DNA from 4 places in the Kluyvera sp. NPDC087067 genome. Region 1 is predicted to be linked to each of the others. Evidence: predicted binding sites of a transcription regulator. Region 1 holds the regulator's gene; each other region holds the start of a gene.

Evidence for each region. Region 1 encodes CRP, which controls carbon source genes, mostly activating them, when cyclic AMP is high. Its sites were predicted from a motif close to ATGTGANNNNNNTCACAT; they were not measured.
Region 2: deoC (deoxyribose-phosphate aldolase) is a predicted target of CRP. The motif match lies at 1,258-1,275, and genes of this name have one in related genera.
Region 3: ldtB (L,D-transpeptidase) is a predicted target of CRP. The motif match lies at 4,872-4,889, and genes of this name have one in related genera.
Region 4: ACIPDS_RS09440 (mannitol dehydrogenase family protein) is a predicted target of CRP. The motif match lies at 2,184-2,201, and genes of this name have one in related genera.

The regions. Positions count from the first base shown of each region.
Region 1 covers NZ_JBIUZS010000010.1:52,140-60,288, reverse strand. The annotation lists gene mdcA (malonate decarboxylase subunit alpha) at 1-1,409, opposite strand, end outside; gene ACIPDS_RS20020 (hydrolase) at 1,658-2,680, shown strand; gene ACIPDS_RS20015 (YheU family protein) at 2,677-2,895, shown strand; gene ACIPDS_RS20010 (phosphoribulokinase) at 2,953-3,816, shown strand; gene ACIPDS_RS20005 (OsmC family protein) at 4,078-4,482, opposite strand; gene crp (cAMP-activated global transcriptional regulator CRP) at 4,787-5,419, shown strand; gene ACIPDS_RS19995 (YccS/YhfK family putative transporter) at 5,472-7,547, shown strand; gene ACIPDS_RS19990 (aspartate aminotransferase family protein) at 7,540-8,149, opposite strand, start outside.
Region 2 covers NZ_JBIUZS010000007.1:82,900-91,048, forward strand. The annotation lists gene ACIPDS_RS17485 (YjjI family glycine radical enzyme) at 1-1,150, opposite strand, end outside; gene deoC (deoxyribose-phosphate aldolase) at 1,409-2,188, shown strand; gene deoA (thymidine phosphorylase) at 2,321-3,643, shown strand; gene deoB (phosphopentomutase) at 3,696-4,919, shown strand; gene deoD (purine-nucleoside phosphorylase) at 5,028-5,747, shown strand; gene ACIPDS_RS17510 (REP-associated tyrosine transposase) at 6,116-6,607, shown strand; gene lplA (lipoate--protein ligase LplA) at 6,694-7,710, opposite strand; gene ACIPDS_RS17520 (YtjB family periplasmic protein) at 7,729-8,149, opposite strand, start outside.
Region 3 covers NZ_JBIUZS010000001.1:61,295-69,443, reverse strand. The annotation lists gene ACIPDS_RS00315 (formate C-acetyltransferase/glycerol dehydratase family glycyl radical enzyme) at 1-603, shown strand, start outside; gene ACIPDS_RS00310 (Cof-type HAD-IIB family hydrolase) at 828-1,637, shown strand; gene ACIPDS_RS00305 (DUF1479 domain-containing protein) at 1,839-3,101, shown strand; gene ACIPDS_RS00300 (ABC-F family ATPase) at 3,177-4,769, opposite strand; gene ldtB (L,D-transpeptidase) at 4,988-5,908, shown strand; gene ACIPDS_RS00290 (GntR family transcriptional regulator) at 6,034-6,750, opposite strand; gene ACIPDS_RS00285 (glycoside hydrolase family 1 protein) at 6,766-8,142, opposite strand.
Region 4 covers NZ_JBIUZS010000003.1:138,885-147,033, forward strand. The annotation lists gene ACIPDS_RS09435 (CobW family GTP-binding protein) at 1-509, opposite strand, end outside; gene ACIPDS_RS09440 (mannitol dehydrogenase family protein) at 626-2,092, opposite strand; gene uxuA (mannonate dehydratase) at 2,300-3,490, shown strand; gene yeiP (elongation factor P-like protein YeiP) at 3,793-4,365, opposite strand; gene ACIPDS_RS09455 (YkgJ family cysteine cluster protein) at 4,521-4,775, shown strand; gene setB (sugar efflux transporter SetB) at 4,772-5,953, opposite strand; gene fruB (fused PTS fructose transporter subunit IIA/HPr protein) at 6,315-7,445, shown strand; gene fruK (1-phosphofructokinase) at 7,446-8,149, shown strand, end outside.

The sequences.
Region 1 (8,149 bases):
CGATAGAGGTAAGCGATACCTTCTTCGGTCAGCACGTGGGTCACGTCATCGCCGTAGATCATGACCGGTGCCAGCGGCATCCCGGACGTTTTGGCAACTTCAATGGCATCAAGTTTTTCGACGAAGGTTGGTTTAACACCGGCCTGGAAGGTTTCAACCATCTGCACGACCAGTTTTTTACCGCGTTGCATTGGATCAGGTTCGGTAATCATGTTCAGCCAGGCAGGCGTTGCATGACGACGACCGTGCGGGTCATGGCCCATGTTTGGCGCGCCGCCGAAACCGGACAGGCGTCCACGGGTCACGGTAGAGGAGTTGGCATAGCCATCAACCTGCAAAGTGGAACCGATAAACATATCGACCGCGTACTGACCTGCCAGCTGGCAGAAGGCGCGGTTAGAACGCATTGAGCCATCGGCACCGGTAAAGAAGATGTCAGGGCGAGCGCGGATGTACTCTTCCATACCCAGTTCGCCGCCGAAGCAGTGCACGCTTTCAACCCAACCGCTTTCAATTGCCGGGATAAGCGTTGGATGCGGGTTCAGCGTCCAGTGTTTACAGATTTTGCCCTTCAGACCGAGCTGTTCGCCGTAGGTTGGCAGCAGCAGTTCGATTGCCGCGGTATTAAAACCGATACCGTGGTTCAACGATTGAACCTGATGTTCCGCGTAGATGCCTTTAATCGCCATCATCGCCATCAGAATGTGTTCTTGTTTAATCAGACGCGGGTCGCGGGTGAACAGCGGTTCAATAAAGAACGGCTTGTCAGCGACAACCACATAGTCAATCCACGAGCCAGGAATATCGACGCGCGGCAGATCGCATTCATCGTCGACCAGTTCGTTAACCTGCGCGATGACGATACCGTCATGGAACGCGGCAGCTTCAACCAGCGCCGGGGTATCTTCGGTACTCGCCCCGGTGTAAAGGTTACCTTTGCGGTCAGCTTTAAAACCGGCAATCAGCGCCACGTTCGGCGACAGGTCAACGTATAAACGGGAGTAAAGTTCGATGTAGGTGTGGATGGCGCCGATTTCCAGCTGGCCATCTTCCAGTAGCTGCGAGATACGCAGGCTTTGGGTACCGGAGAAAGAGAAATCCAGTTTACGAGCGATACCTTTTTCGAAGATATCCAGATGCTCGCTGCGCCCTACGCTTGGCATAATCATGTGCAGGTCGTGCACTTTTTGCGGGTTAACTTCAGCCAGCATGCGAGATAAGAAATCTGCCTGCTTCTGGTTATTCCCTTCTAATACCACGCGGTCACCCGGCGCGATCAGTAGTTCCAGCATCGCGGTCAGATCTGCGGTCGGCAGTACCTTACCCTGCACCGGAACGGAAGCCAGACGCCGCTGTTTTTCTGTGCGGCGGGTGTTCCAGACTCGTGCTGGTGTTTGCCCAGATAACATTATTAACCTCCTGATTCAGCGAATCATTTTGATTGCTTAACACTGGAAAGAGTGTGCACCCTGGTGAGAAAGTCATCAATTAAGCGTAGGCGTTAATCATTAGCTTGAGGGTAATAATTGAAGTAACAATTTGTGATTAGGATCAGATCCGAAAGGGATAAAAAGGGCTACCGATACCTCATTTTCATAAACACGATGGCAAAGTGGCGGTATAGTAGGCGCCAGATTTTTGTAAACATCGCCGAGTTATGACTGAAACAACCCATCACGATCTCAGTATCGACACTTCAAGCAGCGCGGATTTCGTGCCGATGCGCGGCGTGAGCAATCGTCATTTACAAACGATGCTGCCGCGTCTTATCCGTCGCAAGCTGCAATTCACGCCATGCTGGCAGCGCCTTGAGCTGCCGGACGGTGATTTTGTTGATCTCGCCTGGAGTGAAGATCCGCAAGCTGCGCGCCATAAACCGCGCCTGGTGGTGTTTCATGGTCTGGAAGGCAGTTTGCACAGTCCCTATGCGCACGGCCTGATTAATGCCGCAAAACAGCGGGGCTGGCTGGGCGTGGTGATGCATTTTCGCGGCTGTAGCGGCGAACCAAACCGTCTGAACCGCATTTATCACTCCGGTGAAACGGAAGATGGCACCTGGTTTTTGCAGTGGCTCAAGCGCGAATTTGGTGACGCGCCAACGGCAGCGGTCGGTTATTCGCTCGGCGGCAACATGCTGGCCTGCCTGCTGGCAAAAGAAGGCGATGATGTGCCTATCGACGCGGCGGTGATTGTCTCGGCACCGTTTATGCTCGAAGCCTGTAGCTATCATATGGATAAAGGCTTCTCGCGGGTTTATCAGCGCTACCTGCTGAACCTGTTGAAAGGCAACGCGGCACGCAAGCTCAAGGCTTATCCCGGCTCACTGCCGGTGGATCTGCGCCAGTTAAAAAGTATGCGCCGGATCCGCGAGTTCGACGATTCCATTACCTCGAAGATCCACGGTTTTGCCGATGCTATCGACTATTATCGTCAGTGCAGCGCAATGCCTACTTTGAGCAAAATCACCAAGCCCACGCTGATTATCCATGCGAAAGACGATCCCTTTATGGATCACCACTCCATTCCCGCCCAGGAAGAGTTGCCGGATAACGTTGAATATCAGCTAACGGAACACGGCGGCCACGTTGGATTTATCGGCGGCACCCTGCGCCACCCGGAAATGTGGCTGGAAAAACGCATCCCCGCATGGCTTATGACGTGGTTAGGAGTGAAAGCATGATGATCCCCTGGCAGGACCTTGACCCCGAAACGCTGGATAGGTTGATTGAAAGCTTTGTCTTGCGCGAAGGCACTGATTATGGTGAATATGAGCGCTCACTTGCGCAAAAGGTCGCCGACGTAAAACATCAGTTACAAACAGGCGAAGCGGTGCTGGTGTGGTCTGAGCTTCACGAGACCGTCAACATCATGCCCCGTAACCAATTTCGCGGTTAACTATACTTATTGCAGGAAGCCGGACGGCTTTCTGTAGTCTGTTAAGGAGTTATTCGCATGTCTGCCAAACACCCAGTTATTGCCGTGACCGGCTCCAGCGGAGCGGGAACCACCACCACCAGCCTCGCATTTCGTAAAATCTTTGCTCAGCTCAACCTGCGTGCGGCAGAAGTTGAAGGCGACAGCTTTCACCGCTATACCCGTCCTGAAATGGATATGGCTATCCGTAAGGCCCGCGATGCCGGTCGGCATATCAGCTATTTCGGCCCGGATGCCAATGACTTTGGCCTGCTGGAACAAACCTTCCGCGATTACGGCGTGACCGGCAAAGGGCAATCACGAAAGTATCTGCACACCTACGACGAAGCCGTACCGTGGAATCAGGTGCCGGGAACATTTACCCCCTGGCAGCCGCTGCCCGAGCCGACGGATGTGCTGTTCTATGAAGGATTGCACGGCGGCGTGGTGACACCGCAGCATGACGTGGCACGCCATGTTGATCTGCTGGTTGGCGTGGTGCCGATTGTGAACCTCGAGTGGATCCAAAAGATGATCCGCGACACCAGCGAGCGCGGTCACTCCCGTGAGGCGGTGATGGATTCCGTGGTGCGCTCAATGGAGGACTACATCAACTTCATTACGCCGCAGTTCTCCCGCACCCATATCAACTTCCAGCGCGTCCCAACGGTCGATACCTCAAATCCCTTCGCCGCCAAAAGTATTCCCTCGCTCGATGAGAGCTTTGTGGTCATTCATTTCCGTAATCTTGATAACATCGATTACCCGTGGCTGCTGGCGATGCTGCAAGGGTCGTTTATTTCACATATGAATACGCTGGTGGTTCCCGGCGGCAAGCTAGGGCTGGCGATGGAGCTCATCATGATGCCGCTGGTGCAGCGATTGATGGAAGGAAGAAGCTAAACGGCGGTCCCGGCGGCGCTGCGCTTGGCCGGGCTACATTTCGTATGCAATCAGTAGGTCTGATAAGCATCGCGTCATCAGGCACAAGCACACAATTCGCCGGATGGCGGCTTCGCCTTATCCGGCCTACACCGTAAATACTGTGGATATTAGCAACTTGTAGGCCCGATAAGGCGAAGCCGCCATCGGGCAATTCCGAGCACAATACCGGATACAACAGTCGGTAGCCCGGACGAGGCATTTGCTCTGACCCCAGAGTCGTTATCCCTCGATCACTTCATAAGAGTGAGTGATATTCACCGCTTTTTCGAGCATCAGCGCAACCGAGCAGTATTTCTCAGCGGACAGTGAGACGGCACGAGCAACCGCAGCGTCTTTAAGATCTTTCCCCGTCACAATGAAGTGCAGGTTGATATGTGTGAACAGGCGCGGTGCCTCTTCACGGCGTTCAGAAGTCAGCTTCACTTCACAATCTGAGACGTCATTGCGGCCCTTTTGCAAAATGGAAACCACATCGATTGCGCTACAGCCACCGGCGGCCATTAAGACGACTTCCATTGGGCTTGGCGCTTTATCGCCCGAGTTGCCGTCCATCAAAATCTGGTGGCCTGAAGCAGACTCTCCGAGGAAGGTTAAGCCTTCAATCCATTTCACACGCGCTTGCATATTATTTAACTCCCAGGTTGCAATTTTCTTCTCAGATTACGCGTACATAACAATTCTCGCAATGGAAGGCGATCGCCGTCATGCTGAAGCGAGACACCAGGAGACACGCGCCTAAAGCTATGCTAAAACAGTCAGGATGCTACGGTAATACATAAACGTACTGCATGTATGCAGAGGACATCACATTACTGGCTGCGGCACGATTCGACAGCCGACTTCCCAGGTAACGGGAAGGATACTATTGCAACCAGTGGCTGCAATGTTTTTGCCGCTGGGAAGAGCTTATAACAGAGGATAACCGCGCATGGTGCTTGGCAAACCGCAAACAGACCCGACTCTCGAATGGTTCTTGTCTCATTGCCATATTCATAAGTACCCATCGAAGAGCACGCTGATTCACCAGGGTGAAAAAGCTGAAACGCTGTATTACATCGTCAAAGGCTCAGTGGCAGTACTCATCAAGGATGAAGAAGGTAAAGAGATGATTCTCTCTTACCTCAACCAGGGTGACTTTATCGGCGAATTGGGCCTGTTTGAAGAAGGCCAGGAACGCAGCGCGTGGGTACGGGCAAAAACCGCTTGTGAAGTTGCTGAAATCTCTTATAAAAAATTCCGCCAGCTGATTCAGGTAAACCCAGACATCCTGATGCGTTTGTCTTCGCAAATGGCACGTCGTCTGCAGATTACCTCCGAAAAAGTGGGCAACCTGGCATTCCTGGACGTGACCGGACGCATCGCCCAGACTCTGCTGAATCTGGCTAAACAGCCGGACGCCATGACTCACCCAGACGGTATGCAGATTAAAATCACCCGTCAGGAAATCGGTCAGATCGTCGGTTGTTCCCGCGAAACCGTGGGCCGTATTTTGAAAATGCTCGAAGATCAAAACCTGATCTCCGCTCACGGCAAAACTATTGTCGTCTACGGTACTCGCTGATCCAGCCAAAACGGCATAGTGCTCACGCAGTATGCCGTTTTTGTTTTCCCTCATGTGGCGCAGGCTGATTTACCACCCGGAAGTCAACTATGCACTGCGGCAAACGCTGGTGTTATGTTTGCCGGTCGCCATTGGCCTACTCTTCGGCCATCTTCAGCAAGGTCTGCTGTTCTCACTGGTTCCCGCGTGTTGCAACATCGCAGGTCTTGATACGCCCCATAAGCGTTTTTTCAAACGCCTGACTATCGGCGGCTGCCTGTTTGCCGGATGCAGCCTCGCCGTACAGCTATTGCTGGCGCATCACATTCCACTGCCGTTCATTCTGACCGGGCTGGCGCTGCTGCTGGGCGTAACGGCAGAGATCAGCGCCTTACACGGGCGATTGCTCCCCGCCTCGCTGATTGCGGCTATTTTCACCTTAAGCCTCGCCGGTAACATGCCTATCTGGCAGCCATTGCTGCTGTATGCGCTTGGCACGCTGTGGTATGGCTTATTCAACTGGTGGTGGTTCTGGATGTGGCGCGAACAGCCGCTGCGCGAATCGCTAAGCCTGCTCTATCGCCAGCTCGCCGAATACTGCGAAGCCAAATACAGCCTGCTGACTCAGCATACGGACCCCAGCACCGCGCTGCCGCCGTTGCTAAACCGTCAGCAAAAGGTGGTGGATCTCATTTCCCAATGCTATCAGCAACTTCATATGCTGGCGGCAAACCGACACAATGACTACAAGCGCCTGCTGCGCGCTTTTCAGGTAGGGCTAGATTTACAAGAACATATCTCGGTGAGTTTGCATCAGCCAGAAGAGGTGCAAAAACTGGTGGAACGCAGCCACGCGGAAGCAGTGATCCGCTGGAACGCGCAGACCGTCGCGGCACGGTTGCGCGTACTCGCGGATGATATTCTCTATCACCGTTACCCCAGCCGCTTCACGATGGAAAAACAGATTGGCGCGCTGGAAAAAATCGCCGCCCAGCATCCTGATAACCCGGTCGGCCAGTTCTGCGCCTGGCACTTTAGCCGAATCGCCAGAGTCCTGCGCGCCCAGCGTCCGCTCTACCCGCGCGACCTGATGGCGGATAAGGAACGCCGCCTGCCGCTGTTCCCGGCCATTAAAAGCTACCTGTCGCTAAAATCGCCCGCGCTACGCAACGCCGGGAGGCTAAGCGTGATGCTGAGTATCGCCAGCCTGATGGGCACGGCGCTGCATCTGCCAAAACCGTACTGGATCCTGATGACGGTGCTGCTGGTGACGCAAAACGGTTATGGCGCTACCCGCGTGCGAATTTTCCACCGTGCGGCGGGCACCCTGGCGGGCCTGGTGATCGCCGCCATCGCCCTGCACTTCCACGCGCCGCAGGGGCTCGCGCTTACCGGGATGCTGATTATCACGCTCGTCAGCTACCTGATTATTCGCCGCAGCTACGGTTGGGCCACCGTTGGCTTTACGGTCACCGCGGTATACACGCTGCAAATCCTCACGCTTAACGGCGAACAGTTTATTGTTGCCCGCTTTATCGACACCATCATCGGCTGCCTGATTGCGTTCGGCGGCATGCTCTGGTTATGGCCGCAGTGGCAAAGCGGTCAGCTACGGCAAAATGCCCAGGCGGCGCTGGAAGCCGATCAGGACGCCATTCGTCTGATCCTAAGCCCCGACCCGCAGGCGCCTAAGCTTGCTTATCAGCGCATGCGCGTCAACCAGGCGCACAATACGCTGTTTAACACCTTAAACCAGGCCATGCAGGAGCCGGGCTTTAACTCACGCTATTTGGAAGACATGAAGCTGTGGGTCACTCACAGTCAGTTTATCGTTGAGCACATCAACGCCATGACGACGCTTGCGCGCGAACACAACATGCTGACACCCGATTTAGCGCAACAGTATCTGGAGTCGTGCGAAATTGCCCTACAGCGCTGCCAGCAACGTCTGGAGTACGATGAAGCGGGAAGCGGCGGAGAGGTGAACATTATGGAGTCGCCGGACGCGCTGTCCCACGGCGCGCTAAGCACTATGGAACAGCATCTCCAGCGTATTCTGGGGCATCTCAACACCATGCACACCATCTCTTCGGTGGCGTGGCGTCAGCGCCCACGGCATGGCGGCTGGTTAAAGCGACGAGCTAGCTGACGATTTTCGCCACGGCCTGCGAGAAGCGCTGCATCCCTTCGTCGATATCCACTTCCTCCACCACCAGCGATGGCGCAAAGCGCATTACGTCCGGGCCCGCGTTAAGCACCATCACGCCGACGTCAGCCGCCGCGTAAAGGAAATCACGCGCGCGACCTTTGTACTTCGCATTCAGCTCGGCGCCAATCAATAGCCCCATGCCGCGCACGTCGCTAAACACATCATACTTCGCGTTAATCTGGTGCAGATGCTGAACAAACCGTTCACGTTTTGCATTCACGCCGTTGAGCACTTCTGGCGTGTTGATAATATCGAACGCGGCACCGGCAACGGCGCAGGCCAGCGGATTACCGCCATAGGTAGAACCGTGTGAACCGACGTGGAAGGCATTGGCAATGTCTTCGGTGGTCAGCACCGCGCTCACCGGGAAGCCGCCGCCCAGCGCTTTGGCGCTGGTTAAGATATCCGGCGTTACGCCATAGTGCATATAGGCAAACAGAGAACCGGTACGGCCCATGCCGCTTTGCACCTCATCAAACACCAGCAGCGCCTGATGTTTATCACACAACGCGCGCAGGCCTTGCAGGAATTCCGGCGTCGCC
Region 2 (8,149 bases), on a different contig from region 1:
CAGAACTAATCCCCGACTGTGCGTGTAACAGTGCGCGCTGCTGCCAGCCGTACTGCACCGGCGTGTTGGCGACAAACTCGGCCAGTTTAGCGCTAATACGCCAGGCCAGCTGATTGGCCTCTTCGTCTTTACCGTAGCAACCAGCCATGCCTTCACGTTCACACAGAATATTGACCGCTTCCGCCAGCGAATAGATACCGAACATTGGCACGAACCGGTCAGGGCTAATCAACCCTTCGCTCACGAGGAAGCTATTCTCAAAGAAGTTCGACTGTTCGTAGAGGAAGCGGCAACGGGCGTTGATGATATCAATTTGCAGCTGGCAGTAATGTGGCAACACCTGCGTGAAGAAGTCGTCAACGGAGCGGCTGCGTTCGGCAACCTGCTGTAAATTCAGGCGAACCAGCGTACTGCCGCCACCGGCTACCGGCAGTGAGTTGTAACAGCTGACGATGCCGTACTGGCCTTTTGTGAAAATTTTATCATTTATTGGGCCGTTAGCGATGTGCGGCTTACTGCACTCGCAAATATTTTGTGCCACCTGTAGTAGCAGATCGTCAGGCGTGATTTCCGGGTCGTAGATAAACGTCAGGTTAGGTGCAACCTGCTTTAACTCAGCATCCGCACGTAAAATAGCGCGAGTGATTGGCGTATCATGAGGGCCAATGTTGACGTGGGTAAAGGCGTCCGGCAGCGTGCGGTCGAGATAGCGCCAGAAACGTTTTATTCGAATATCGATCTCGTCTTGTGTTAGAATTCTAACATAAGGTGACAGCAACGCATCAAGTTGACCCAGATAGACCGGCATCGCCGTTACGGAAGGGACGTGATGATACAGAATTGTCAGTAGCGAAAGCGCATCGTCGAGATCCTGCGCCCCTTCTAGCTCCAGCCATTCGGAGCCGTTGGCGAGAAAGCGAGCGTAGTCCGGTAGAACATAGCGCGGCTTATACGGCGCATGGCCTTCGAACATATCGCAGATGAAGCCTTCCGCCAGCGCGGCACGAGCTTCATCAGACAGTTCAGGGTACGGCAGAGCATTTTCTGCCTCCAGCGCCAGAAAATGGCGTTTTTGTTCCGGGGTTAACACGGAACTTGTCACAATTTGCTGGCAGTGTTGCAGCAACGATGAATCTATCGATGTTGGCATGGTCGGTTCCTCAGACGAGCGATAGGCGAAGTGTATGAAAAACGCTGAGGTTGTCTTTTGATCCCAGCGGTCGAAACGGTGCTTTAATCGTCGTCTTTGGTGTGAAAATTTGATGTGTGTCGCGTTGTTGTTATGCAAATTTGTACGAAGTTTTCATTAAGTGTGATGAAAGTCGAAGTGTGAGTGCGGGGCAGTGTTACAATAGTCACAGACCCGCAAGGTAACGATTTACACGGCAATGTGCCGTCGGAGAGAAAAATGACTGATTTAAAAGCAAGCAGCCTGCGCGCGCTGCAGTTGATGGACTTAACTACCCTGAACGAAGACGACACCGATGCGAAAGTGATTGCGCTGTGTCATCAGGCGAAAACGCCGGTCGGCAATACCGCTGCTGTCTGCATCTATCCGCGTTTCATTCCGATTGCGCGTAAAACCCTCAACGAGCAGGGCACGCCGAATATCCGCATCGCAACCGTGACTAACTTCCCGCACGGCAACGACGACATTGATATCGCGCTGGCGGAAACCCGTGCGGCTATCGCTTATGGTGCTGACGAAGTTGACGTGGTATTCCCATACCGTGCGCTGATTGCTGGCAACGAGCAGGTTGGTTTTGATCTGGTGAAAGCCTGTAAAGAGGCGTGTGCTGCGGCAAATGTGCTGCTGAAAGTGATCATCGAAACCGGTGAACTGAAAGAAGAAGCGCTCATTCGTAAAGCGTCTGAAATCTCCATCAAAGCCGGTGCAGATTTCATCAAAACCTCTACCGGTAAAGTGCCGGTGAACGCGACGCCAGAAAGCGCGCGCATCATGATGGAAGTTATCCGTGATATGGGCGTACAGAAAACCGTGGGCTTTAAGCCAGCCGGCGGCGTGCGTACTGCGGAAGACGCGCAGCTGTTCTTGTCTATCGCTGACGAACTGTTTGGCGCGGACTGGGCTGACTCCCGCCATTACCGCTTCGGCGCGTCTTCTCTGCTGGCAAGCCTGCTGAAAGCGCTGGGCCACGGCGACGGTAAGAGCGCTAGCGCTTACTAAGTATTAACGTAGCCCGGACGAGGCGTATGGGCGCCGACTCCGGGAGCTTCTCGGCGGCGCTACGCTTGGCCGGGCTACAGGATCGTAGGGCGGTTTACCCGCCATGATTTCCCGATTTCCCAGGAGGGTACCGTGTTTCTCGCTCAAGAAATTATTCGTAAAAAACGTGATGGTCAGGTGCTGAGTGATGAAGAAATTCGTTTCTTTATCAACGGCATTCGCGATAACACCATTTCCGAAGGGCAAATTGCCGCCCTGGCGATGACCATTTTCTTCCATGATATGAGCATGCCGGAGCGTGTCTCGCTGACCATGGCGATGCGGGATTCAGGAACCGTCCTGAACTGGAAGAGCCTGAATCTGAACGGCCCGATTGTCGATAAGCACTCCACCGGCGGCGTGGGCGACGTAACCTCGCTGATGCTCGGCCCAATGGTCGCGGCTTGCGGCGGCTATGTTCCGATGATCTCCGGTCGCGGCCTCGGTCATACCGGCGGCACGCTCGACAAATTAGAAGCCATCCCGGGCTTCGACATCTTCCCGGACGACAACCGTTTCCGTGAAATTATTAAAGACGTGGGTGTGGCGATTATTGGGCAGACCAGCTCGCTCGCACCGGCGGACAAACGTTTTTATGCTACCCGCGACATTACCGCCACGGTGGACTCTATCCCGCTGATTACCGCCTCTATCCTTGCCAAAAAACTGGCCGAGGGGCTGGATGCGCTGGTGATGGACGTGAAAGTGGGCAGCGGCGCATTTATGCCAACCTACGAACTCTCTGCCGCGCTGGCGGAAGCGATTGTGGGCGTTTCCAACGGCGCGGGCGTGAAAACCACGGCGCTGCTGACCGACATGAACCAGGTGCTGGCCTCCAGTGCCGGTAACGCCGTGGAAGTGCGCGAAGCCGTGCAGTTCCTCACCGGTGAATACCGTAACCCGCGTCTGTTCGACGTCACCATGGCGCTGTGTGTCGAAATGCTTATCTCCGGCAATCTGGCAAAAGACGACGCCGAAGCGCGTGCCAAATTGCAGGCGGTGCTGGATAACGGCAAAGCGGCCGATATCTTTGGCCGCATGGTCGCCGCCCAGAAAGGGCCGACCGATTTCGTTGAAAACTATGCGAAATATCTGCCAACGGCGATGCTCAGCAAGGCCGTCTACGCGGACACCGAAGGTTTTGTCAGCGCAATGGATACCCGTGCGCTGGGCATGGCGGTGGTCTCGATGGGCGGCGGTCGCCGTCAGGCATCCGATACCATTGATTACAGCGTCGGCTTTACCGACATGGCACGTCTGGGCGACAGCATTGACGGGCAACGTCCGCTGGCGGTCATCCACGCGAAAGATGAAGCCAGCTGGCAGGACGCGGCGAAAGCCGTGAAAGCGGCAATTAAACTGGACGACAAAGCGCCTGAAATTACGCCAACCGTCTATCGTCGCATCACCGAATAGTTATATACTGATCTGATCGCTTTTTTGCAGCGCAAGATGTATGGAGAACAAGATGAAACGTGCATTTATTATGGTGCTGGACTCCTTCGGGATTGGTGCAACGGAAGACGCTGACCGCTTTGGCGACGTTGGCGCTGACACGATGGGTCACATTGCAGAAGCCTGTGCTAAGGGCGAAGCTGACCACGGCCGTCAAGGCCCACTGAATTTGCCTAACCTGACCCGTCTGGGGCTGGTGAAAGCGCATGAAGGCTCTACCGGCAAAATTGCTGCCGGTATGGATGGTAACGCCGAAGTGATTGGCGCGTACGGTTGGGCGCACGAGCTCTCTTCCGGTAAAGACACCCCGTCAGGCCACTGGGAAATCGCTGGCGTACCGGTTCTGTTCGACTGGGGCTACTTCAGCGACCACGAAAATAGCTTCCCGCAGGAACTGCTGGATAAACTGGTTAAGCGTGCCAATCTGCCGGGCTACCTCGGTAACTGCCATTCTTCCGGTACCGTTATTCTGGACGAACTGGGCGAAGAGCATATGAAAACCGGCAAGCCGATTTTCTATACCTCTGCGGACTCCGTGTTCCAGATTGCCTGCCATGAAGAAACCTTTGGTCTTGATAAACTCTACGAGCTGTGCGAAATCGCTCGTGAAGAGTTGACCGAAGGCGGCTACAACATTGGCCGCGTGATTGCGCGTCCGTTTGTCGGTGACAAAGCGGGTAACTTCCAGCGTACCGGTAACCGTCACGATCTGGCCATTGAGCCACCGGCCGCGACCGTTCTGCAGAAGCTGGTGGATGAAAAACACGGTCACGTGGTCTCCGTTGGTAAGATTGCGGATATCTACGCTAACTGCGGTATCACGAAAAAAGTGAAAGCGACCGGTCTGGACGCGCTGTTTGACGCCACCATTAAAGAGATGAAAGAAGCGGGTGATGAAACTATCGTCTTTACCAACTTCGTTGATTTCGACTCTTCCTGGGGCCACCGTCGCGATATCGCCGGTTATGCCGCAGGGTTGGAACTGTTCGACCGCCGTCTGCCTGAATTGATGGAGCTGGTGGGTGAAGATGACATTCTGATCCTCACCGCTGACCACGGTTGCGATCCAAGCTGGACCGGTACTGACCACACCCGCGAACACATTCCGGTGCTGGTTTACGGCCCGAAAGTCAAACCGGGCTCGCTGGGCCATCGTGAAACCTTCGCGGATATCGGCCAGACGTTGGCGACCTACTTCGGTACGTCACCAATGGAATACGGCAAAAACATGCTGTGATGAAATTGCCGGATGGCGCTACGCTTATCCGGCCTACGAGGAATCGTTTGTAGGCCGGATAAGGCGCAGCCGACATCCGGCACTGACAATTTTAATAAGGATAAAATGATGGCTACCCCACACATTAATGCAGAAATGGGCGATTTCGCTGACGTAGTTTTGATGCCAGGCGACCCACTGCGTGCGAAGCACATTGCTGAAACTTTCCTTGAAGATGTCCGTGAAGTGAACAACGTTCGCGGCATGTTAGGTTTCACCGGCACTTACAAAGGCCGTAAGATTTCCGTTATGGGCCACGGCATGGGCATCCCATCGTGCTCCATCTACACCAAAGAGCTTATTACCGACTTTGGCGTGAAAAAAATCATTCGCGTGGGTTCCTGCGGCGCGGTACGTGCTGACGTAAAACTGCGCGACGTGGTTATCGGCATGGGTGCTTGCACCGACTCCAAAGTGAACCGTCTGCGCTTCAAAGACCACGACTTCGCGGCTATCGCCGACTTCGGCATGGTTCGTGACGCGGTTGACGCAGCCAAAGCGCTGGGCGTTGACGCGCGCGTGGGCAACATCTTCTCCGCAGACCTGTTCTACACGCCAGACCCAACCATGTTCGACGTGATGGAAAAATACGGCATCCTGGGCGTGGAAATGGAAGCAGCCGGTATTTACGGCGTTGCAGCAGAATTCGGTGCGAAAGCGCTGACCATCTGCACCGTTTCCGACCATATCCGTACCCACGAGCAGACCACTGCCGCAGAACGTCAGACCACTTTCAACGACATGATCAAAATTGCGCTGGAATCTGTCCTGCTGGGCGATAAAGCGTAAGACCGTGCTGTGCCCGGTGGCGCTACGCTTACCGGGCCTACAATGGTTCGCGGTAATGCCCGGTGGCGCTATGCTTACCGGGCCTACGGTGGTTTGCGGTAATGCCCGGTGGCGCTGTGCTTACCGGGCCTACGGTGGTTTGCGGTAATGCCCGGTGGCGCTGCGCTTACCGGGCCTACGGTGGTTCGCGGTAATGCTTGGTGGCGCTGTGCTTACCGGGCCTACAGAACCTGTGTAGGCCGGATAAGGCGAAGCCGCCATCCGGCAATCTGCTCCATATACTGCGAGCCTCCTTCCTGAATTATTCTCTCCATATTGCCTTTTTTGATTAACCCGTTACGTTTGAATTTTGTTTAAGGAATAAACAAATGTCGAACTATCGACGTTACTACATTAACGGTGGAACCTGGTTTTTCACGGCTAATCTGAAAAACCGAAAAAGTGATTTACTGGTACGCCAGATTGCAGAATTACGTTCTGCTATTCGCCGAGTGAAAAATACGAAGCCTTTTCAAATTGATGCTCTGGTCGTGCTGCCTGAGCATTTGCATTGTATCTGGACGCTGCCAGAGAACGATTGTGACTTCTCGTCCCGATGGCGAGAACTTAAAAAGATATTTACCAAATCGATAATGTGCCATGACGTGTGGCAACCACGATTCTGGGAACACACGATCCGCAACGAGCAAGATTACCGTCGGCATGTTGATTACATCTACATAAACCCCGTGAAGCACGGTTGGGTAGCGCGCGTGCGGGATTGGCCATTTTCGACGTTCCACCGTGATGTCCGGGATGGAGTTTACCCGGTTGATTGGGCGGGAGAGGGGATAGATCTTGACGTTGGTGAGCGGCGGTAATGCCGGATGGCGGCTACGCCTTATCCGGCCTACAGAAAGCGCCGATTTGTAGGCCGGATAAGGCGTAGCCGCCATCCGGCAATGCTCTAACGCACCGCCCCCGCCACCCAATGCGCCAACTCCCGCAGCTCAGTCTCCTGCTCCGGGAACTCTATCACCAGCGCTTCACAGGCTTGCTGCAACACATCCACGCGATACTGACAGCCCTGCAAACGCTCCGCCAGCGCCTCCAGCGGCGCGGGGTTCAGGCTATCGGTAAACACCTGCGTGCGGGTAATGACGCCTTTCTCAACGTCAAAATGCAGCTCTACGCCGCCCCAGGTGAAGCGCTCATCAAGCAGGTGAGAGAAGGCAGGAGCCTGACCGAAATTCCACTCCCAGCTGCTCTGACGCGCAAAGGTTTCTGCAAAGTTCGGCAGGTCGGGCGTTTTATCGGGGGAGATAATTTCCGCCTCAACCCGTTCCCCGTAGTGGCGGAAAAAGGCTTCGGTGACGGCTTCGCAAATTTGCTCATGCGTAATATCCGGCAGCAGTTCAACCAGATTCGCCACGCGCCCGCGTACCGAGGTGATCCCTTTAGCCTGAAGCTTTTTCTTATCGGGATTCAGATAATTTGCCAGCCGACTCAGGTCGGCATTAAGCAGCAGCGTGCCGTGGTGGAAGCCGCGATCTTTGGTTTCGCGATAGGCGGAGCCGGAAACTTTACGATCGCCTTCTTCTGTTTTGACGATCAGATCGTTACGCCCGGAGGCTTCGGCGGTGATCCCGAGCGAGTTCAACGCCTCCAGCACAATCGAGGTGGAGATGGTTTTGTCGTATTCCGGCTTGCCCGCCATAAAGGTAAAACAGGTATTGCCGAGGTCGTGGAACACCGCGCCGCCGCCGCTGCTTCGGCGCGCCAGACGCACGTTATCCTCTTCCATACGCCGGGTATTGCACTCTTTCCAGGGGTTTTGCGCGCGGCCGATAACCACCGTATCTGCATTGCGCCACAAAAATAATACCCGCTGGGTTGCCGGCATCTGGCGAAAAATACACTCCTCAACGGCGAGGTTAAACCACGGGTCGTGTGAGTCTGAAAGCAGCAGGCGCAGCGTTGACATAGCGATTTCCTTTTCTGATTAATCTTTATCTTCGTCCTGCACCGGCTTATTGGCGGTAAGCAGGAACGGCGACTGCTGCCAGCGGGTGCGTTTACCGCGCAGCAGGGTGCGGGCAAGCACAACGCCAATGGCCAGCGACAGCAGCAACATCAGGCGTAAAATATTGGTGGTGTTATCCACCTGGCCTGATTCGGTAGCGATGGTGTGCGTATCCAGCGTCAGGCGCAAATAACCCAGCGGACCATTTTTCCCTTGAATGGGTTCAACGATCTGCTGGTTGAAGTAGCTGCCGGCCTTTTTACCGTCCAGAGCCAGCCGGTCGCGCAGATCCACCTGTTCCCCGGCGCGGGCGATAAGATCGCCTTGCTCATCGTAGACCCCGGCATCGAGGATTCGGCTTTTCGTGGTGAGGTGCTTTAGCAAGTCGCCGATCTTTTTC
Region 3 (8,149 bases), on a different contig from region 1:
TTAATCAACGGCGCGCCGAAATACGGTAACGACGATGATAGCGTCGACACCCTGCTGGCCCGCGCCTATCAGACCTATATCGATGAGCTGAAACAGTATCACAACCCGCGCTATGGCCGCGGCCCGATTGGCGGTAACTACTACGCGGGCACCTCGTCTATCTCCGCCAACGTACCGTTTGGCGCGCAGACGATGGCGACGCCGGACGGACGTAAGGCCAAAACACCGCTTGCTGAAGGCGCAAGCCCGGCTTCCGGTACTGACCATCTCGGCCCAACGGCGGTGATTAGCTCCGTGGGTAAACTGCCGACCTCGGCCATTCTTGGCGGTGTGTTGTTAAACCAGAAGCTGAATCCGGCAACGCTTGAAAACGAAAGCGATAAGCAGAAACTGATGGCGCTGCTGCGTACCTTCTTCGAGGTGCATAAAGGCTGGCATATTCAGTACAACATCGTCTCACGCGAAACGCTGCTGGAGGCGAAGAAACATCCTGATCAGTATCGTGATTTAGTGGTGCGCGTGGCAGGGTATTCGGCGTTCTTCACCGCGCTGTCGCCGGATGCGCAGGACGATATTATTGCGCGTACGGAGCATACGCTGTAAGTCGGTGCATTTCCCCCTCACCCTAACCCTCTCCCCTCAGGGGAGAGGGAACCGATCGGTGTTGTCGATGAGGCAAGCGCCGGTTTTCCCCCTCTCCCTTCCAGGGAGAGGGCCCAGCCCACACAACTTCCCCGCCACTTCTCTTTCAAATGAAATAAATTTGTGCTTTAGCTCACATTATAATTAAATTGCTGCTGGCCGGAGTTACCCCAGGAGCACCTTGCATGACCGTTAAAGCTATCATCACCGATATGGACGGCACCTTTCTTAATGACGCCAAAACCTACGACCGTTCGCGGTTTCTGGCGCAGTTTGACCAGCTTCAACAGCGCGGCATTGAATTCGTCGTCGCCAGCGGCAATCAGTATTATCAGCTCATCACCTTCTTCCCGGAGATCCGCGACCGCATCTCGTATGTCGCCGAAAATGGCGCGCTGGTGTACGAACACGGACAACAGCTTTTCCACGGCGAACTGACTCGCCATGAATATCAAACGGTGATTGGTGAACTGCTTAAAGATTCGCAGCTCCATTTTGTCGCCTGTGGGCTTGAGAGTGCTTACATCAGCGAAAATGCGCCGGAAGAACTGGTGGCGCTGATGTCCAAACACTATTACCGGTTAAAGCGGGTCGCGAACTATCACGACATCGACGATAAGATGTTTAAATTTTCGCTGAATCTCCCCGACAGCCTGATTCCGGCGTTAGTCGAAAAACTGCATCTCTCGCTCGACGGCATTATGAAACCCGTCACCAGCGGTTTTGGCTTTGTTGACCTCATCATTCCCGGACTGCACAAGGCCAACGGTATCAGCCGCTTGTTAAAGCGCTGGCATATTTCACCGCAAGAATGTGTGGCAATTGGCGACAGCGGCAACGATGCAGAAATGCTTAAACTGGTGAAGTACGCCTTCGCGATGGATAACGCAGCCGACAGTATTAAAGCCATTGCCGATTATCATACCGACGATAACAACCACGACGGCGCGCTGAATGTGATTCAGGCCGTGCTGGACGGCACCGCACCTTTCTAATTCTCTCCCTTCGTAGGCCTGATAAGCGCAGCGCCATCAGGCACATTGCCGGATGGCGGCGTTGCCTTATCCGGCCTACGAATTCATCTTTGTTTACCTTCGTGATCGAACGCAAGAATTTAAACTTGCATTAACTTTGTTTTAACTTAAAGTATCACTTGTAATGAATTTTACTTTCGAATGAAAGATTGCGAGGTTGATATGACGGTTACCTTTACCCACGAAACGCTGCCCGCCGATCCTAAAGCGGCCATTCGTCAAATGAAAAAAACGCTGCGCGCGCAGATTGGCGACGTCCAGGCGGCGTTCGACCGCCTGAGCGCCATCATTGAATCCCGCGTCGCGGAAATCAACGCGCTAAAGGCGCAGAATCAGCCGGTATGGCCGGTGATCCCTTTCGCGGATATCGCTTCTGGCAATATCAGTGACGCGACTCGCGCCGAGGTGAAACGACGCGGCTGCGCGGTCATTAAAGGTCACTTCCCACGCGAGCAGGCGCTAGCGTGGGATCGTTCAATGCTCGACTACCTTGACCTCAACCATTTCGATGACGTCTATAAAGGGCCGGGCGACAGCTTCTTCGGTTCCCTGGAGGCTTCACGCCCGGAGATCTATCCGATCTACTGGTCGCAGGCCCAGATGCAGGCTCGCCAGAGCCCGGAAATGGCGCAGGCACAATCATTCCTGAACCGTTTGTGGCAGGTTGAGCACGACGGTAAGCAGTGGTTTAACCCGGATATCAGCGTGATTTATCCCGACCGCATTCGTCGCCGTCCACCGGGCACCACCTCAAAAGGGCTTGGCGCACATACCGACTCCGGGGCGCTGGAACGCTGGCTGCTTCCGGCTTATCAGCAAGTATTTTCCAACGTTTTTAACGGCAATGTGGAGCAATACGATCCGTGGGATGCGGCATATCGCACCGACGTCGAAGAATACACCGTAGATAACACCACCAAATGCTCCGTTTTCCGTACCTTCCAGGGCTGGACGGCGCTGTCGGATATGATCCCCGATCAAGGGTTACTGCATGTGGTGCCGATTCCTGAAGCAATGGCTTATGTGCTGCTGCGACCGCTGCTGGACGATGTGCCTGAGGATGAATTGTGCGGAGTCGCATCGGGTAAAGTACTGCCGATTTCTGAGAAGTGGCATCCGCTGCTGATGAGCGCCCTCACCTCTATTCCCGCTCTGGAGGCCGGTGATTCCGTGTGGTGGCATTGCGATGTCATCCACTCCGTCGCGCCGGTGGAAAACCAGCAGGGTTGGGGGAACGTGATGTATATTCCCGCCGCTCCAATGTGCGCCAAAAACCTCGCCTATGCGCATAAGGTAAAAGCCGCACTTGAGCGTGGGGCGTCACCGGGTGATTTCCCGCGTGAGGATTATGAGGCCAATTGGCAGGGACGGTTTACGCTGGAAGATCTGAATGTTCACGGCAGGCGTGCGTTGGGGATGGAATAGCCCATGAGATAACCCGGCGGCGTTGCGCCTGGCCGGGCGACTCAAATCGGGTTCCCTAGGGAACCCGATTACTTTTTACTCGACGCCTTTAGTGCGCAGGTAATCTTCATAGTTACCGGTGAAGTCCACCACGCGCTCTGGCGTAATTTCAATCACGCGGGTCGCCAGCGAGCTGACGAATTCACGGTCGTGAGAAACGAAGATCAGGGTGCCCTGATACATTTCCAGCGCCATGTTCAGCGATTCGATGGATTCCATATCCAGGTGGTTGGTCGGTTCATCCATAACCAGAATGTTCGGTTTTTGCATCATCAGCTTACCGAACAGCATACGACCCTTTTCACCACCGGACAGGACTTTGGCCGGTTTTTTGATATCGTCCTGGCTGAACAGCAGACGTCCGAGGAAGCCGCGTACTACCTGCTCGTCATCGCCTTCTTGTTTCCACTGGCTCATCCAGTCGAAAACGGTCAGATCGTTATCGAAATCTTCCGCATGATCCTGCGCGTAATAACCAATTTGCGCATTCTCAGACCATTTCACCGTGCCGTGATCCGCAGTCAGTTCACCGACCAGGGTTTTCAGCATCGTGGATTTACCCACGCCGTTAGCCCCCAGAATGGCAAGCTTCTCGCCGACTTCCAGCAGCAGGTTAACGTCTTTAAACAGCGGGCCGTTATCGAAACCTTTGCTGAGCTCTTCAACCGCCAGCGCGTTACGGAACAGTTTCTTATCCTGCTCGAAACGAATGAACGGGTTCTGACGGCTGGAAGCCTTCACTTCATCAAGCTTGATTTTATCAATCTGACGCGCACGAGAAGTTGCCTGACGCGATTTGGAGGCGTTGGCGCTAAAGCGGCTAACAAAGGATTGCAGGTCAGCAATCTGCGCTTTTTTCTTGGCGTTATCGGCCAGCAGACGCTCACGCGCCTGAGTCGCGGCAGTCATGTATTCATCATAGTTACCCGGATAAACGCGCAGCTCGCCGTAATCCAGATCCGCCATATGAGTACAGACCATGTTCAGGAAGTGACGGTCGTGCGAAATGATGATCATGGTGCTGTCGCGTTCGTTTAAAGTCTGCTCCAGCCAGCGGATGGTGTCGATGTCCAGGTTGTTCGTTGGTTCGTCGAGCAGCAGGATATCTGGATTTGAGAACAGCGCCTGTGCTAACAGAACACGCAGTTTCCAGCCTGGCGCAACTTCGCTCATCAGACCCCAATGCTGTTCAACCGGAATACCGACGCCCAGCAGCAGTTCACCGGCGCGGGACTCTGCGGAATAGCCGTCCATTTCGCCGTACAGCACTTCCAGATCGGCCACTTTGTAGCCGTCTTCTTCGCTCATTTCAGCCAGACCGTAGATGCGGTCGCGCTCTTGTTTCACTTCCCACAGTTCAGTATGCCCCATGATCACCGTGTCTAGCACCGTGTACTCTTCAAAAGCAAACTGATCCTGACGCAGCTTACCGATGCGTTCGTTGGGATCGAGTGAAACATTACCCAGCGTCGGTTCTAAATCACCGCCGAGGATTTTCATAAAGGTCGATTTGCCGCTCCCGTTTGCGCCAATCAGGCCGTAACGGTTGCCGCCGCCAAATTTGACGGAGATGTTTTCGAACAGCGGCTTACTGCCGAACTGCATGGTGACGTTGCTGGTAACTAACACGGGAGTATCCTGAAGAATGTGACAAACCGCCTATTGTGCCACAATTGGGAATAAAAAGCGCCCGCCTTCGCCAGAGACTAAAATGTAACCCAAGTGAAAAAAATGTGATTTCGTACACATCCGAATTCCCTGTGACAAGGAATGCACATATAATGCGCTCCTACCAACAGTCTGAATTCCCAAACAACGGCCGTAAGGGCACTGATACCTCGCACAACATGAACATTAAATTAACAACGCTTTTCGCTGCGGCGCTTGCTGTCGTGGGCTTCTGTAATTCGGCATCTGCGGTCACGTACCCGCTGCCGACCAACGGCAGCCGTATTGTCGGTGAGAACCAGGTTATCACTATTCCTGATAACAATAAGCAACCGCTGGAATACTTCGCGGCCCAGTATCAAATGGGCTTGTCTAACATGCTGGAAGCGAACCCTGGCGTGGATACCTTCTTGCCAAAAGGCGGTACGGTGCTGAACATTCCTCAGCAGCTGATCCTGCCGGATACCGTGCATGAAGGGATTGTTATCAACAGCGCAGAAATGCGTCTGTACTACTACCCGAAAGGCACCAACACCGTTATCGTGCTGCCAATCGGTATTGGCCAGTTGGGTAAAGACACGCCTATCAACTGGACGACCAAGGTAGAGCGCAAAAAAGCCGGTCCAACCTGGACACCTACGGCGAAAATGCACGCAGAATACCAAGCCGCCGGCGAACCGCTGCCAGCCGTGGTACCTGCCGGTCCTGACAACCCTATGGGCCTGTACGCGCTGTATATCGGTCGTCTGTACGCTATTCACGGGACTAACGCCAACTTCGGTATTGGTCTGCGCGTGAGCCACGGTTGCGTGCGTCTGCGTAACGAAGACATCAAATTCCTGTTCCAGAACGTGCCGGTAGGTACTCGTGTGCAGTTTATTGATGAGCCCGTGAAGGCCACCACTGAGCCAGACGGCAGCCGCTTCATTGAAGTTCACAACCCGCTGTCGACCACTGAAGCACAGTTCGAAGAAGGTGAAGTCGTGCCGATTACGCTGACCAAAGCGGTGCAGGCTGTCACCAGCCAGTCTGATGTTGATCAGAGCGTTGTCGATCAGGCGGTGAAAAATCGCTCCGGTATGCCGATTCGTCTGAACTGATAGAGCATCCGATGCGGATTGCCGGATGGCGGCTGAAGCCTTATCCGGCCTACATCCGGCAATCCGGCCGAGCGCTGCGACACCGGAGTGACAAAAAAATGGCGGGTTAATCACCCGCCATTTTTCTATCCGTTATTTACGATAACAATGCCGCCGTGATCGTAACGATAGTGGCAGTGCGCGTACTCCAGCGGCGTGCCGTCATCCAGATAAATAACCTGCTCAACTTCCAGAATCGGGTCGCCCGACTCGCAGTGAAGGTGCTCTTTATCAAGCGTCGTCGGCTTTATTGCCCGAACGACACGGTACGATCCCATCATTTTCAGCCCGAGCTTTTCCTGGACATACTGAAACACTGAATCTTCCAGATGCCCTTTACTGAGTCCCGGCACCAATGAGACGGGCATAACGGTAATATCCAATGAGAGCGGCTCACCGTTTAGCATCCGTAGACGCACAAAATCATAGACGGGGGCATCGGCATCAATCAGCAACGAGCTTTGCTCCTTTTCCGAGGGGAAACGCAGCTCGAAGCGAATCACCTGGCTTGCCACTTTGCCGAGGTGTCCCCAGGTCTCCGTCGCGCCCGAATAATCGCTGCCATGAATGTCCCACTGCGAAAGCTGGAGGAAGTTTTTACGCACAAACGTCCCCTGCCCTTGCCGGGTGTAGATTAGCCCTTCCACAATCAACTGCCGCATCGCCTGCTGAATCGTCATGCGGCTGGTGCCAAATTCTGCCGCCAGCGCATGCTGGTCGGGTAATGGCTCAGAAGCGGGATATTGCCGACTTATGATCCGTTTTTTAATTTCCCGCGCTATCGCGAGATACTTCGCTGCCATCACCCGCTCCTGTGGTTACATCTCTTCGCCGTTACTGTGGATGACTTTTTTCAGCCATGCATAACTTTTTTTCGGTACGCGCGCTAAATCTTTTAAATCATGGTTTTCGCGGTTGACGTAGACCACGCCGTAACGCTTACGCATATCACCCTGCGAGCTAAGAATATCAATCAGCCCCCAGCCCAGGTAGCCAATAACCTGCGCGCCGTCTTCAAACATCGCCTCTTTCATGGCGTTGATATGATCGCGGTGGTAAGCAATGCGGTAATCATCAGCAATCTGGTTTTCACCATCCCACGACTCAATCACGCCGATACCGTTTTCAATCGGGAACACAGGCAAACGCCAATCGTTGTAGTAGCGGGTAATGATACTGCGAAAACCGAGCGGGTCTATCTGCCAGTTCCATTCGGTGGCTTTCAGGTGTGGATTCGGTTTGTCGCCGAACAGCATGTAGTTGTTAACCGGCGTATCTTGCGGGATAGGGTCGCTATCCAGCGTGCGGCTGGCGTAATAGCTAAAGGCCATGTAGTCATTCTTCATGGTTGCCAGCACCGCCAGATCGTCGTCAGGGTAAATATCGCGTAAACCCGCTTTATCGACAAAATGCATCACTTCCGGGCTGTACCCCTCGCCTGCGAAAGCACGCAACAGGTTCTGGTTAAAGAACTCATCGAGCTGCTGAGCGCAGAAAACGTCGCGCGGTTTGCAGGTGGCGGGATATACCTGCGCGTGCGCCAGCATACCGCCCATCAGTTTGCCCGGTTTAGTCTCGTGCAGGTAATTGGTCAGGTGCGCGTGCGCCATCATCACGTGATGCTGAATCTGATACAGCTCGCGCAACGTTTTATCGCCACGCATATAGCCGGAAATCAGGAAGGCTTCCGGCATGTGGTACAGGTTTTGCTCGTTAAAGGTCAGCCACCAGGTGACACGGTCGCCGAAGCAGTCGATCATTTTTTTACCGTAGCGAACAAAGGCGTCCAGCACGCGGCGGTCGGTAAAGCCGTTATATTTTTCGGCAAGCGCCAGCGGCATGTCGAAATGGTAAAGGCAGATCATCGGTTCAATGCCGCGCTCAAGCAGCCCGCTGATAAAACGGTCGTAGAAAGCGATACCTTCTTCATTGAATTCACCGTCGCCGGTTGGGCAAACGCGGCTCCAGGCAATCTGGAAACGGTAGCAGTTCATGCCCAAGTCTTTCATTAAATCAAAATCTTCTTCAAAACGATGATAGGAGTCGGTCGCCACCTTCCAGTCGGATGCAAACTCCTTCGGCTCGCGGATATCGTAGACCGACATGCCTTTACCACCTTCATTCCAGGCACCTTCTGTTTGCATGCTGGAGACAGAGTTTCCCCACAGGAAATTGGCGGGCAGTGATGATTTCATGGTACGG
Region 4 (8,149 bases), on a different contig from region 1:
TGCCACCAGTCATCCATTGCCTGCTGGCTTTCCGGCGTGGCGCGGTCGGATTTATTGCTGACGATAATATCGGCCGCGGCAAGCTGGTCGCGGAAGTTTTCATTATTGACGATTTTATCTTCAAGCAGCTGGCGCGGATCGATCACGCACAGCGTGGCGCGTAGATCTATCCACGGTTCATAAACCGGCGCGGTTAACAGGTCGAGGATTTGTTTCGGGTGGCCTAGGCCGGTTGGCTCAATCAGCAGACGGTCAGGTTTGCCCTGGCGTAACAGAGTGTTTAATCCCACCTGCATCGGCAGCCCGTTGACGCAGCACATACAGCCGCCGGGAATCTCCTTAAGCAAAGCACCGCTATCGGCCAACAGCGCGCCGTCGATGCCGACTTCGCCAAATTCATTTACCAGCACGGCCCATTTTTCGTCGGCAGGTTTATGCGCGAGCAGGTGGAGAATTGAGGTTGTTTTCCCGCTGCCGAGAAAGCCGGTGATCAGATTGGTTTTAGTCACGAAAACTCCAGAGCATAAAGAGTGTATACGTGACAACTTTATCCTGGCGAAAACGTGACGCAAAGCGAAGGTTTACGGTGAGCCAAACGGCGTTGACTCACCGAGGGGAAATTGGCTTAGCCGTTAAGCGCGTTCAGCAGCGCCTGACGGGCACCTTGCGTAACCAGCGTCTGCCATGCGTCTTTAATAGCCTGCACAAACTGCGGGTTAGCGGGCAGGTCGCGACCGAAAACTTCCTGCAAGGTCAGCAGTGCTTCAACGCGGCTGTCGTCGTGACTGTTTATCACCAGAGCGTGAATTTTTTCTGCCAGCGGATCGCGGATATCAATGGCGTTTCCGGCATCATCCGTGCCGCTGACATAGCGCATCCAGGCAGCCACGCCCAGCGCCAGCAGCGGCCAGGGAGTGCCTGCTTTCAGATGAATACGGATACCGTCTAGCAGTCGCTGCGGGAGCTTTTGGCTGCCGTCCATGGCGATTTGCCAGGTGCGATGCTGTAATGCCGGGTTACTAAAACGCTCAATCAGACTGTCAGCATAGGCATTGAGATCGACATCGGTGATGCGTAGCGTCGGCGCCTGTTCCGCCATCATCAGATGGCGCGCGGCGCGGCGAAATGAGGCATCCTGCATGCAGTCGCTAATGTGCGTATAGCCCGCCAGATAGCCCAGATACGCAAGGAACGAATGGCTGCCGTTGAGCATGCGTAGCTTCATTTCTTCCCACGGGAGCACATCATTGACCATCTGCGCACCTACGCTGCCCCAATCGGGACGACCGGCGACGAAATTGTCTTCGATTACCCACTGAATAAACGGTTCGCAGCTAATCGCGCACGGATCTTCCACGCCCAGCTCGCGGGTGATTTCCGCCAGTGAGTCTTCGGTAGCGGCGGGAACTATACGGTCAACCATGGTGCCGGGGAAGCTGACATATTCAGCAATCCAGCTTGCCAGTTGTGGGTCGCGCTGCTTAGCCATATCCAGCACCGCGTTTTTCACCACGTGACCGTTGTCGGGGATGTTGTCGCAGGAAAGAACAGTAAATGCGGACAGGCCGCGTTCGCGGCGACGATGCAGCGCCTCCACGAGGATGCCGGGCGCAGAATGAGGTTCTGTAGGTGAGGCTAAATCGTGGATGATACGCGGCTGAGTCAAATCCAGATGCCCCGTGGCCGGATCAATGCAATAGCCTTTTTCCGTGATGGTTAGCGATACGATCGCCACCTGCGGCTCGCAGAATTTTTCTATAATAGCAGCCAATGAATCCAGCTTCGCGTTCAGACATTCCTTCACCGCCCCCACGATAATCGGTTGGTTGCCCGCCGCGCTTTTTTCCATCACGGTAAACAGATGGTCCTGTTGGCGCAGTTGACTCATCAGCACATCACCGCTGAACAGGCTGATTTCACAAATGCCCCAGTCGCCACCTTGCGCATTGAGTACCCGGTTGGTCAACAATGCCTGATGTGCACGGTGAAAAGCACCAAAACCGAAGTGTACAATGCGCGAACGCAGTTGTTGCCTGGCATATTGAGGGAACTGTACGTTTGCGGGGAGGGCGCTGGAGGCTATTGTCTTCATTATCTACACATCCGATTAACCATTAATTAACGTCGGCAGTGTAAAGTTATATGACAACAAATTAAATTGGTGTGCCGTATTTATCGCGTTAATGTGAGCTGGATCAATCAATACAGGCGGATTGTTTGACCGTTACAAATAAGCCTGTATGGTAGTCGTCATTAAAGACGATTTTATTGGTATAACAACTTTATTTGAGGTGAGGCAATGGAACAAACCTGGCGTTGGTATGGCCCGAACGATCCGGTATCTCTTGATGATGTGCGTCAAGCTGGCGCAACGGGTGTTGTAACGGCTTTGCACCACATTCCTAACGGTCAGGTATGGCCGGTCGACGAAATTAAACAGCGTCAGGCTGTGCTGGCTGAAAAAGGGCTGACCTGGTCTGTTGTTGAAAGTATTCCGGTTCATGAAGATATCAAAACCGGCTCCGGTGAGTACAAAACCTGGATTGCCAACTATCAGCAGAGCATTCGCAACCTCGCTGAATGCGGCATTGATACCGTGTGCTACAACTTCATGCCGATCCTCGACTGGACGCGTACCGACCTTGAGTACACGCTGGCAGACGGTTCTAAAGCATTGCGTTTTGATCAGATTGCTTTTGCTGCATTTGAACTGCACATCCTGAAACGCGAAGGCGCGCAGGCGGATTACACCGCTGAAGAGCAGCGTCAGGCGCAGGAATACTTCCAGGCGATGACCGAAGCGGAAGTCACCAAGCTGACTCGTAACATCATTGCTGGCCTGCCGGGCGCGGAAGAGGGCTATACCCTTGACCAGTTCCGTGCGCGTCTGGCGGAATACGATCACATCAGCAAAGATCAACTGCGTGAAAACATGGCCGTTTTCCTGCGTGCGATTGTACCGGTTGCGGAAGAAGTAGGCGTGCGACTGGCCGTTCACCCGGACGATCCACCGCGTCCAATCCTGGGTCTGCCGCGCATTATCTCAACCATCGAAGATATGCAGTGGCTGAAAGAGACCGTCGACAGTATTAATAACGGTTTCACAATGTGCACCGGTTCTTACGGCGTACGCGCGGACAACGATCTGGTGAAAATGATCGAGACCTTCGGCGATCGTATCCACTTCACGCACCTGCGCTCTACCTGCCGTGAAGAAAACCCGAAAACCTTCCATGAAGGCGCGCACTTACAGGGTGACGTGAACATGGTTGCGGTGGTTGACGCGATTCTGACCGAAGAGCAACGTCGTAAGAAGGCGGGCGATCTGCGTCCTATTCCAATGCGTCCTGACCACGGTCATCAGATGCTGGACGACCTGAAGAAGAAAACCAACCCGGGTTATTCGGCGATTGGTCGCCTGAAAGGTCTGGCGGAAGTGCGCGGCGTTGAATTAGCGCTGAAAATGACTAAGTTCCGCGATCTGCTGTAATCGAGCATTGCTCCTCACGCGCGCGTAGCCTTGGGCCTCGAGGTGCGCCGTGAGGGCGTCTCTGGCAGCAACAAAAAAGGACAGCCAAACGGCTGTCCTTTTTTATGGGTTACGAGCGGTGGTTTATCCCGGCATCGCATTCGCTCGGCCGGGCTACTAGTGCGCGATATCGTAGGCCTGATAAGGCGAAGCCGCCATCAGGCATAGCGGCGCACATTGCCGGATGGCGGCTTCGCCTTATCCGGCCTACACCCACCAGTAGTCCGGACGAGATGCGTCAGCATCGACTCCGGAGGGCGTCGTTAGTCCGCGCGGCACATATAGCGTTTTTCTTCGATATGAACGCGAATTTTCTCGCCGGTGGTCAGGTATTCAGGCACCTGAACGACCAGACCGGTGGTCAGGGTCGCAGGTTTGGTGCGTGAGCTTGCAGAAGCCCCTTTGATACCCGGTGCGGTTTCAGTGATTTCCAGATCCACCGTCTGCGGCAGTTCCAGCGCCAGAACCTGACCATCCCACAGCAGAACCTGCATATCCGGCATGCCGCCTTCCGGGATGAATTGCAGCTCATCAGCAATCTGGTCATGAGTGAAGATATACGGGGTATAGTCCTCTTTATCCATGAATACGTATTCGTTGCCATCAATATAGGAGAAGTCAACGAAGCGGCGGTTTAAGGTCACGGTATCAACCATGTCGTCGCCCTTAAAGCGTTCTTCCACTTTCAGACCGGTGCTGACGTCGGAAAAGCGCATTTTGTACAGCGTTGCCGCGCCGCGGGCGCTCGGTGACTGAATATCAATGTTTTTTACAATCAGCAGTTTGCCGTTGTAATTCAGCACCATACCTTTTTTGATTTCGTTCGCTCTTGGCATTGCAATTATCCTGTGAAAAAGGGTGTCAAAAATATCGCGTAAAAGTACTCGCGCCGGGCGTTTCAGGCAAGGGGAATTAAAGGCTTTTGCTATCTCTGACCAAAAGGTGGTACTGTGCGCCACAACTGACTCAACCCTCACACCCAGAGCCCGCGATGGAATGTCGTCCTGACTGCGGCGCTTGCTGCACTGCACCTTCTATATCCAGCCCCATTCCGGGTATGCCGCACGGCAAACCTGCCAACACGCCGTGTGTTCAACTAGATGAGCAAAAGCGTTGTAAAATTTTTGCGTCGCCTTTGCGTCCGAAGGTATGCGCCGGGCTGCAACCGGCGGCGGATATGTGCGGCGCAACCCGAAGCGAGGCGCTGACCTGGTTATTAAATCTGGAAGCGTTGACGGCGCCCTAAACGTCTTTAATACGGGCCAGACAGGCAATCGTGCTGACGCATAGCACCAGCGCAATCCAGAATACCGTGTGGTAGTTCCAGATTTCGGCGACCACGCCCGCCAGCGAACCGGCGATAATCCAGCCGACGCGGGAAGTATTGGCATACAGCGTGGTGGCTGAACCGGCTTGCCCCGGCATCAGATCCTGGAAATAAAGCATCCCAATCCCGCCCAGAATTCCGATATAGATGGCGTTCAGCAGTTGCATCGCCAGCAGCAGCGCCGGGCTATTGAAGGTCAGCATGCCTATATAGAAGATAAGACCTGAGACCGCCGCAATACGCATCAGGAAGCGTTTACCGAGGCGCTTAGCAAAATAGCCCGCAATCAGCATGGTAGGAATTTCAAGACCGGCAGCGGTGCCCATCATTACCCCAGCCAGCTTTTCCGGCAGGTGCAATTCGTTGATGATATACAGCGGCATATTGATGATATAGAGGCTGTTAGTTCCCCACATCAAGGTGCAAATAATAAACAGCAGCAGGGTATCTTTCCGGTTAGAGCGCGGCGCCTGAATGATACCGTTGGCCGATATTTTCTCTTTACGCATGGTCGGCAGGAAAAACCAGACCATCGCGCCACACACCACAAACGCCACCGCCGCCGACAGGTACATCACCGTGAAGCTAAACCCCATCGCGAGGGCATAAGCTAGCGGCGGGCCAATGACCCACGCCAGGGAGACCTGCGCGCGCATAATGGAGCTGAACATCACCGCTTCGCGGCCCGTTTTGTCGGCGTGCTCACGGGCGAGGGCGAACATTTGGGGGTTGGCGGTTGAGCCAAAGCTGCTGAGAAAAACGCCGATAAACAGCAACACAAAGTAGTTACGATTCCAGGCGAACAGCACGCAGGCCAGTACGCCCAGCAGACAACAGCCGACGATCAGATTTTTACGATCGCCGCGCTTATCAGAATATCCGGCCAGAAACTGGCTGACGAAAATGCCGATAATCGCGCTGCCGGTAAAGAAGAACCCTACCATCGCCGGACGAACGTGGACTTCATTACTGAGGAATAAACTCAGCGTTGGCGTCTGTAATGCGCCTGCGATACCGGTCAAAAACGCGACAATCAGAAACGATGACGACGTGAAATCAAACGAGCGCCGAGGGGCGGCAGCGGTACTGTTTTGCATGTTGTTTTATCGGTCATTTTAGGAGAGGCCGGGAGTTTACGCCGCGACTCAGAAAATGAACAGTAACCTAAATCAAATTAGGTACTGAAAAATAAAAAACCATTTCAAAAATTAGCTTACATCTTGCTGACGCCACTTCCATCCTCCCTGTTGAGCTTCAGCAGATGTGGCGATAATGCTAATGAAATGTGCTGTAGATCTGATTTTTGCGATCAAATCGCCTGCATAACTTGCAGGCTGATTAAGAAAGGCACAGTATTATTGAAACGTTTCAGCGTCGACTTCAGCTTCAGAACCGCTAAGTACGGCGTTTTTATCTCACGAAAGCTGAATCGATTCAATTCGAAGAGCGAGGGGAACCATGTTCCAGTTAACTGTTCAGGATATTCATCCCGGCCAGCAGGCCGCGAATAAAGAAGAGGCTATTCGGCAGGTTGCAGCAGCGCTCGTCAGCGCAGGCAACGTGGCGGATGGTTACGTTGCCGGCATGCTGGCGCGTGAGCAACAAACCTCCACTTTCCTCGGCAATGGCATTGCCATTCCACACGGCACCACCGATACCCGCGATCAGGTATTGAAAACCGGCGTTCAGGTGTACCAGTTCCCGCAGGGCGTCACCTGGGGTGAAGGGCAGACTGCCTACGTCGCCATTGGCATTGCCGCAAGCTCCGACGAACACCTCGGCCTGCTGCGTCAGCTGACGCATGTGCTGAGCGACGATGCGGTGGCTGAACAGCTGAAAACGGCCACCACGGCAGAAGAGCTGCGCGCCTTATTGATGGGTGAAAAACAAAGCGAAGCGCTGAAGCTTGATAACGACATGCTGTCGCTTGACGTGACCGCAAGCGATCTGGTGACGCTCCAGGCGCTGAACGCCGCACGCTTAAAAGAAGCCGCTGCGGTAGACGCCCATTTTGTGGCCCACGTCATTAACGAACAGCCGCTGAATCTGGGGCAGGGTATCTGGCTTAGCGACAGCGCTGAAGGCAACCTGCGTAGCGCTATTGCGGTGAGCCGCGCGGCAACGCCATTCACCGTCGGTGACGCGTCAGCCGCCGTGCTGATTACCGTTGCGATGGCTGATGCACAGCCGACAGTCGTGCTGAACCGCCTGGTCAATCTGCTGCTGGACAATAAAGCTGAACGCTTGCTGAAAGCTGATGCCGCCACGCTGCTGGCGCTTCTGACCAGCGATGACGCTGCCGCTGAAGATGTGCTGAGCGAAGAGTTCGTTATCCGTAACGAGCACGGTCTGCACGCGCGTCCGGGCACCATGCTCGTCAATACCATTAAACAGTTTACCAGCGACATTACCGTCACCAACCTTGATGGCAGCGGTAAGCCCGCTAACGGGCGTAGCCTGATGAAGGTGGTCGCGCTGGGAGTTAAAAAAGGTCATCGTCTGCGCTTTACCGCCCAGGGTGATGATGCTCGTCAGGCGCTTGACGCCATTGGCGAAGCAATTGCTTCAGGCCTTGGGGAGGGCGCATAAATGAGCAGAAGAGTAGCCACAATTACCTTAAACCCGGCCTATGATTTGGTAGGGTTTACGCCAGAAGTTGAACGCGGGGAAGTTAACCTCGTGCGCACCACCGGTCTGCATGCAGCCGGTAAAGGCATCAACGTGGCAAAAGTGCTGAAAGATTTAGGTATCGACGTCACCGTTGGCGGCTTCCTTGGCAAAGACAACCAGGACGGCTTTCAGCAACTGTTCAGCGAGCTTGGCATCGCCAACCGTTTCCAGGTGGTGCAGGGCCGTACCCGTATTAACGTTAAGCTGACCGAGAAAGACGGCGAAGTCACCGATTTCAACTTCTCCGGCTTTGAAGTGACGCCAGCGGACTGGGAGCGTTTTGTTAACGATTCTCTGAGCTGGTTAGGTCAGTTCGACATGGTGTGCGTGAGCGGCAGTCTGCCCGCGGGCGTGAGCCCTGAGGCGTTCACCGACTGGATGACTCGTCTGCGCAGCCAGTGCCCATGCATTATTTTCGACAGCAGCCGCGAAGCGCTGGTGGCGGGTCTTAAAGCCGCGCCATGGTTAGTGAAACCTAACCGTCGCGAGCTGGAAATCTGGGCAGGCCGTAAGCTGCCAGAAATGAAAGACGTGATTGATGCTGCCCACGCGCTGCGTGAGCAAGGTATTGCCCACGTGGTTATTTCACTCGGCGCTGAAGGCGCGCTGTGGGTGAATGCTTC